Linked DNA regions of Methylobacterium currus. The protein of the gene in region 1 interacts with the protein of each later gene in a pairwise test. Links are inferred from orthologs where the notes say so. Each region holds a gene or a part of one and is shown in the gene's direction. Other genes may lie near its edges. The genes, in order: DA075_RS12045 and DA075_RS19955.

Region 1 (3,766 bases):
GTTCCTCGCGGACGACAAGACCGAGTCGATCGTGATGATCGGCGAGATCGGCGGCTCGGCCGAGGAAGAGGCGGCGCAGTTCATCAAGGACGAGGCCAAGCGCGGCCGCAAGAAGCCGATGGTCGGCTTCATCGCCGGCCGCACGGCGCCTCCCGGCCGCCGCATGGGCCATGCCGGCGCGATCATCTCGGGCGGCAAGGGCGGCGCCGAGGACAAGATCGCCGCGATGGAGGAGGCGGGCATCCGCGTCTCGCCGTCGCCGGCGCGCCTCGGCAAGACCCTGGTCGAGGTCCTGAAGGGCTGATCCGTCCGCCAGGACGCACATGCCCTTCGCCTCGCGCATGGCAGGCGTGGCGTGCGGGATTCGCGTCCCGCACCCACATCGCAAGCAAACGTCAACTCTCTTGAGTTCGTAAGACATCCTGGCGCCCGGCCTCCCGGGCGCCCCCACCGTCGACGGACCGCCATCCTCCCGCCCCACGAGAGGGCGAGAAGCCGGCCCCCCGATCGACCAGCGCGGATAGACAGATCGCCATGGCACGCCAGGACGCGAACGACGCCCTCCTCGGAACCTCGTTCCTCTACGGAGGCAACGCCGACTACATCGAGGAGCTCTACGCGACCTACACCCGGGATCCCAACGCGGTGGATCCCGAGTGGCGCAGCTTCTTCTCCAGCCTGAAGGAGGAGAGCGCGATCGTGGTCAAGAACGCCGAGGGCGCGTCCTGGACAAAGCCGAACTGGCCGGTCGCCGCCAACGGCGAGATCGTCTCGGCGCTCGACGGCAACTGGGCGCAGATCGAGAAGGCGGTCGGCGAGAAGATCAAGGCCAAGCAGGAGGCCAAGGGCCAGACGGCCACCCCGGCCGACGTGCTGCAGGCCACCAAGGATTCCGTGCGCGCGATCATGCTGATCCGCGCCTACCGCATGCGCGGCCACCTGCACGCCAAGCTCGATCCCCTCGGCCTGCAGCCGCGCGGCGACCACGAGGAGCTGCACCCGCAGCATTACGGCTTCGCCGAGGCCGACTGGGATCGCCCGATCTTCCTCGACAACGTGCTCGGGCTGGAATTCGGCACCATCCGGGAGATCGTCGCGATCCTGGAGCGGACCTACTGCCAGACCCTCGGCGTGGAGTTCATGCACATCTCCGATCCGGAGGAGAAGGCCTGGATCCAGGAGCGCATCGAGGGCAAGGACAAGGAGATCTCGTTCACCGAGCAGGGAAGGCGGGCGATCCTCAACAAGCTGATCGAGGCGGAGGGCTTCGAGAAGTTCCTTGACCTGAAGTATACCGGCACCAAGCGCTTCGGCCTCGACGGCTCGGAGGCGATGGTCCCGGCGCTCGAGCAGATCATCAAGCGCGGCGGCGCGCTCGGCGTCACCGACATCGTGCTGGGCATGGCCCACCGCGGCCGCCTCAACGTGCTCGCCAACGTGATGTCGAAGCCGTTCCGGGCGATCTTCCACGAGTTCAAGGGCGGCTCGTCGTCGCCGGCCGAGGTCGAGGGCTCGGGTGACGTGAAGTACCATCTCGGCGCCTCGAGCGACCGGGCCTTCGACGGCAACACCGTCCACCTGTCGCTGACCGCCAACCCGTCGCACCTCGAGATCGTTGATCCGGTGGTGCTCGGCAAGGTGCGCGCCAAGCAGGACCAGACCGGCGACGAGCAGCGCACCACCGTGCTGCCGCTCCTGATCCACGGCGACGCCGCCTTCGCGGGACAGGGCGTGGTGGCGGAGTGCTTCGGCCTGTCGGGCCTGAAGGGCCACCGCACCGGCGGCTCGATCCACTTCATCATCAACAACCAGATCGGCTTCACCACCGATCCGCGCTTCTCGCGCTCCTCGCCCTACCCGTCCGACGTGGCGAAGATGGTCGAGGCGCCGATCTTCCACTGCAACGGCGACGACCCCGAGGCCGTCACCTTCGCGGCCAAGATCGCCACCGAGTACCGGCAGAAGTTCCACAAGCCGGTGGTGATCGACATGCTCTGCTACCGCCGCTTCGGCCACAACGAGGGCGACGAGCCCGCGTTCACCCAGCCGAAGATGTACCAGATCATCCGCAAGCACCCCTCGACCCTCGAGAGCTACGGCAAGCGCCTGATCGAGGGCGGCGTGGTGAGCGAGAAGGAACTCGACGAGCGCAAGGCCGAGTTCCGCGCCACCCTCGACAGCGAGTTCGACATCGCCACCGCCTACAAGGCCAACAAGGCCGACTGGCTCGACGGCCGCTGGTCGGGCCTGAAGGCGGTGCGCGAGGACGAGGACGATCCGCGCCGCGGCCGCACCGGCGTGCCGGCCGACACCCTGCGGGAGATCGGGAAGGCCATCACCACGGTGCCGCAGGACTTCCACCTGCACCGCACCATCCGGCGCTTCCTCGACAACCGCGCCAAGGCGATCGAGACCGGCGAGGGCCTCGACTGGGCGACCGCCGAGGCGCTGGCCTTCGGCTCGCTCCTCACGGAGGGCCACCGGGTCCGCCTGTCGGGCCAGGACGTCGAGCGCGGCACCTTCTCGCAGCGCCACTCGGTGGTGATCGACCAGGAGAACGAGGAGCGCTACACGCCCCTCAACCACATCAAGGACGGCCAGAGCCGCTACGAGGTCATCAACTCGATGCTCTCGGAGGAGGCGGTGCTCGGCTTCGAGTACGGCTACTCGCTGGCCGAGCCGAACTCCCTGGTGCTGTGGGAGGCGCAGTTCGGCGACTTCGCCAACGGCGCGCAGGTCGTGGTCGACCAGTTCATCTCGTCCGGTGAGCGCAAGTGGCTGCGCATGTCGGGCCTGGTGATGCTGCTGCCGCACGGCTACGAGGGCCAGGGGCCGGAGCACTCCTCGGCCCGTCTCGAGCGCTACCTGCAGATGTGCGCCGAGGACAACATGCAGGTCGCCAACTGCACGACGCCCTCGAACTACTTCCACATCCTGCGCCGCCAGCTGAAGCGGGACTTCCGCAAGCCGCTGGTGCTGATGACCCCGAAGTCGCTCCTGCGCCACAAGCGGGCGGTCTCGGCGCTGGCCGACATCGCCGAGGGCTCGACCTTCCACCGGGTGCTGTGGGACGACGCCGAGAAGGCGCAGGACGGCGTGAAGCTGCCTAAGGACGACAAGGTCCGGCGCGTCGTGCTCTGCTCGGGCAAGGTCTATTACGACCTCTTCGAGGAGCGCGAGAAGCGCGGCATCTCCGACGTGTACCTGATGCGCGTCGAGCAGCTCTACCCGTTCCCGCTGAAGTCGCTCGCCACCGAGATCTCGCGCTTCCGCAACGCCGAGGTGGTGTGGTGCCAGGAGGAGCCCAAGAACATGGGCTCGTGGGCCTTCGTCGAGCCCTACCTGGAGTGGGTCCTCAACCAGGCCGGCTCCGCCTCCAAGCGTCCGCGCTACATCGGCCGCCCGGCCTCGGCCTCGACCGCCGTCGGCCTGATGTCGAAGCACCTCGACCAGCTCCAGGCCTTCCTCAACGAGGCCCTGGCGGTCTGATCCCGCGTCACCGGCGCCCCGCGAGGGGCGCCGCCTGATCCTTTTTTTCGGGCGATGCGCATCGCCCCAACCCCGACGGAAGACATGGCCACCGAAATCCGCGTCCCGACGCTCGGCGAGTCCGTGAGCGAGGCCACGATCGGCCGCTGGTTCAAGAAGCCCGGCGACACCGTGAAGGCCGACGAGCCGCTGGTCGAGCTCGAGACCGACAAGGTCACCCTGGAGGTCAATGCCCCGGCCTCGGGCCAGCTCGGCGACATCGTCGCCAAGGACGGCG
Region 2 (3,170 bases), 1.8 Mb from region 1 along the record:
GCGCCATGTCGCCGGTGGCCGCGAAGGTGCCCGCCGCCAGCGCCGGACCCAGAGCCTCGCCCGGGATGTGGTGAAACGCCCCCTCGCCCCGGTTCAAGGCCGCGACGCGGCCGGGATCGACGTCGAAGCCGAGCACGGAGAAGCCGGCCCGGAGCGCGGCGAGCGCCAGCGGCAGCCCGACATAGCCGAGGCCGACGATGCCGATCAGCGCCCGCCGCTCGGAGAGGAGCCGGCCAAGCGTCCCGGAGGGGAGCGTCTCGGAGGGAAGCGTCTCTGAGGCGAGCGTCGCGGAGGGGGACGTCATGGCGGGTCCGGGCTCGGCTGTCATCGCTCCGCTTACACGGTGCGGCGGCCCGCGCTGTCAACACGCGCCGTCCCGCTTCCCCGCCCCTTGCCTCCCGGTCGCGCCGCCCCCACAACGCCGCCATGCTCCGCGTGAACGACCTCACCTACCGGATCGGCGACCGCCTGATCCTCGACCAAGCCGGCTTCGCCTTGCCCGAACGGGCGCGGGTCGGGATCGTCGGCCGCAACGGCGCCGGCAAGACCACCCTGTTCCGCATCATCCAGGGCGAGATCCCCACGGAAGGCGGCACGATCGGGCTGCCGAAGGGCACGCGGATCGGCGGCGTGGCGCAGGAGGCGCCGGCCGGCCCCGAGACCCTGCACGCGGTGGTGCTCGCCGCCGATACCGAGCGGGCGCGGCTGCTCGCCGAGGCCGAGACCGCGGACGGCCTGCGCCGGGCCGAGATCGAGACCCGCCTCGTCGACATCGACGCCCACTCGGCCCCGGCCCGCGCCGCCGCGATCCTGCACGGCCTCGGCTTCGACGCCGAGGCGCAAGCGCGGCCCTGCTCCGACTTCTCCGGCGGCTGGCGGATGCGGGTGGCGCTCGCCGCCGTGCTCTTCTCCGAGCCGGACCTGCTCCTCCTCGACGAGCCGACCAACTACCTCGACATCGAGGGCACGCTCTGGCTCTACGACTATCTTGAGCGCTATCCCCGCACCGCGCTGATCATCAGCCACGACCGGGACCTCCTCGACACCTCGGTCGACCACATCCTCCACCTCGACCGCGGCAAGCTCACGCTCTATCGCGGCGGCTACACGTCCTTCGCCCGCCAGCTCGCCGAGAAGCGCACGCTCCAGGCCAAGGCGCGGGTGAAGCAGGAGGCCGAGCGCGCCCATCTCCAGAGCTTCGTCGATCGCTTCAAGGCCAAGGCGACCAAGGCGCGCCAGGCCCAGTCGCGGATGAAGCGGCTGGCCAAGATGGAGCCGATCGCGGCGCTCATCGAGGACGACGTGCCGGTGATCCACCTGCCGAGCCCGGAGCGCGCCCTCTCCCCGCCCCTCGTCGCGATGGAGCGGGTCCAGGCCGGCTATCCCGACCGCACGGTGCTGACGGGCCTCAACCTCACGCTCGCCCCCGACGACCGGGTGGCCCTGTTAGGGGCCAACGGCAACGGCAAGTCGACCTTCTGCAAGCTCATCGGCGGGCGGCTCGAGCCCCTGTCGGGCGAGGTGCGGCGCTGGGGCAAGATGAACGTCGCCTATTTCGCCCAGCACCAGCTCGACGAGCTGCGGCCGGCCGAGAGCGCCTATGCGCATGTCCGCGACCTGATGCCGGACGTGCCGGAGGCGAAGGCCCGGGCGGCTGCCGCCCGCCTCGGTTTCCCCGGACACAAGGCCGACACCCCGGTCTCGCAGCTCTCCGGCGGCGAGAAGGCGCGGCTGCTCATGGGCCTCGCCGCCTTCAACGGGCCGCACCTCCTGATCCTCGACGAGCCGACCAACCACCTCGATATCGAGAGCCGGCAGGCGCTGGTCGAGGCGATCAACGACTACGAGGGCGCGGTGATCCTGGTGAGCCACGACCGGTTCCTGGTCGAGGCCTGCGCCGACCGCCTCTGGCTCGTCCGCAACGGCACCGTGAAGCCCTTCGACGGCGACATGGACGATTACCGCCGCCTGGTGCTCGCCGGCCCGGAGACGGATGCCGCGAAGACCCAGGAATCCACCGGCGGCGCGAAGGCGGTGGAGCGCCGCTCCAATGCCGAGCGCCGGGCGGCCCTGGCGCCGTTGCGCCGCAAGCTCGAGACGGTGGAGGCGCGGATGGCGAAGCTCTCGGCCGCCATCGCCAAGATCGACGCCGCGCTCGCCGACGGCACCGCCTTCCGCACCGACGCCGCCAAGGCCGGCGAGCTCGCCCGCATGCGCGCGGAGGCCGCGTCGGCCTTGGGCGCCGCGGAGGAGGAGTGGCTGATGGTGAGCGGGGAACTGGAGGCGGAGGGATGACGGGCGCGAGCAGCACGGCCGGCTACGCCGCCGAGGCCGAAGCGCTGGTCTCGCGCTACGAGAGCATCGCCTTCCCGGACATCCATGCCGCGATCCTGCCGCTCCTGCCCGCGCCGCCGGCCGATCTCCTCGATATCGGCGCCGGAACCGGGCGCGACGCGGCGGGCTTCGCCGCCCTCGGCTACCGGGTGACCGCCGTCGAGCCGACGACCGAGCTGCGCCTTCGGGCAATCGCCCTGCATCCCTCGCCGCAGATCGAATGGCTGGACGACGGCCTGCCGGACCTGCCCGCGCTCGCCCGGCACGGTGAGGCCTTCGATGTCGTGATGCTCACCGCCGTCTGGATGCATCTCGACGAGGCCGAGCGGCGGCGCGCGATGCCGCGCCTCGTGGCGTTGATGCGGGCCGGGGGCGTGATGGCGCTGTCGCTGCGCCACGGTCCCGTGCCGCCCGGGCGCCGGATGTTCGACGTGTCCGCGTCCGAGACGATCGACCTCGCCCGGGAGCACGGCCTGCGCTGCATCCTGTGCCGGACGGACGAGGATGCCCAGCTCGGCCGGCCCGGCGTGACGTGGGATCGGATCGCTTTCGTGAAGGACGGCCCCGGTGCGGGCATTCCGGGGCTTCACGCGCCTGAGACGATCGCCTAGGGCGGGAGCGACTCCCGTTCCCGACCTGAAATTCCCATGACCACTCCCTCCTACGTCCTCTCCCTCTCCTGCACCAACGTCCCGGGGATCGTGGCCGGCGTGTCGGCCTACCTGTTCGAGGCCGGCTGCAACATCCTCGACGCGCAGCAATTCGACGACGTCGAGACCGGCCGCTTCTTCATGCGGATCGTGTTCAACCCCGTGCGGGCTCAGCCGGGGCGGGAC

What was found.
Region 2: the proteins of DA075_RS12045 (region 1) and DA075_RS19955 interact in binary tests that used the Escherichia coli proteins (3 or more experiments, as listed by UniProt). The link is inferred for Methylobacterium currus from one-to-one orthologs.

Annotation. Positions count from the first base shown.
Region 1 is NZ_CP028843.1:2,533,288-2,537,053, reverse strand. The notes cover bases 234-3,689. They hold DA075_RS12045 (2-oxoglutarate dehydrogenase E1 component), read left to right. Parts: upstream 234-534; coding sequence 535-3,489; downstream 3,490-3,689. Other genes in these bases: odhB (2-oxoglutarate dehydrogenase complex dihydrolipoyllysine-residue succinyltransferase), read left to right, coding at 3,574-3,689; sucD (succinate--CoA ligase subunit alpha), read left to right, coding at 234-304. Outside these bases: more of sucD, read left to right, coding at 1-233; more of odhB, read left to right, coding at 3,690-3,766. UniProt on the Escherichia coli protein: E1 component of the 2-oxoglutarate dehydrogenase (OGDH) complex which catalyzes the decarboxylation of 2-oxoglutarate, the first step in the conversion of 2-oxoglutarate to succinyl-CoA and CO(2).
Region 2 is NZ_CP028843.1:4,289,578-4,292,747, reverse strand. What follows is about bases 1-2,860. They hold DA075_RS19955 (ABC-F family ATP-binding cassette domain-containing protein), read left to right. Parts: upstream 1-426; coding sequence 427-2,295; downstream 2,296-2,860. Other genes in these bases: DA075_RS19950 (class I SAM-dependent methyltransferase), read left to right, coding at 2,292-2,860; DA075_RS19960 (nucleotide sugar dehydrogenase), read right to left, coding at 1-304. Outside these bases: more of DA075_RS19950, read left to right, coding at 2,861-2,945; purU (formyltetrahydrofolate deformylase), read left to right, coding at 2,982-3,170. UniProt on the Escherichia coli protein: Genetic data indicate it may be involved in ribosome assembly or function.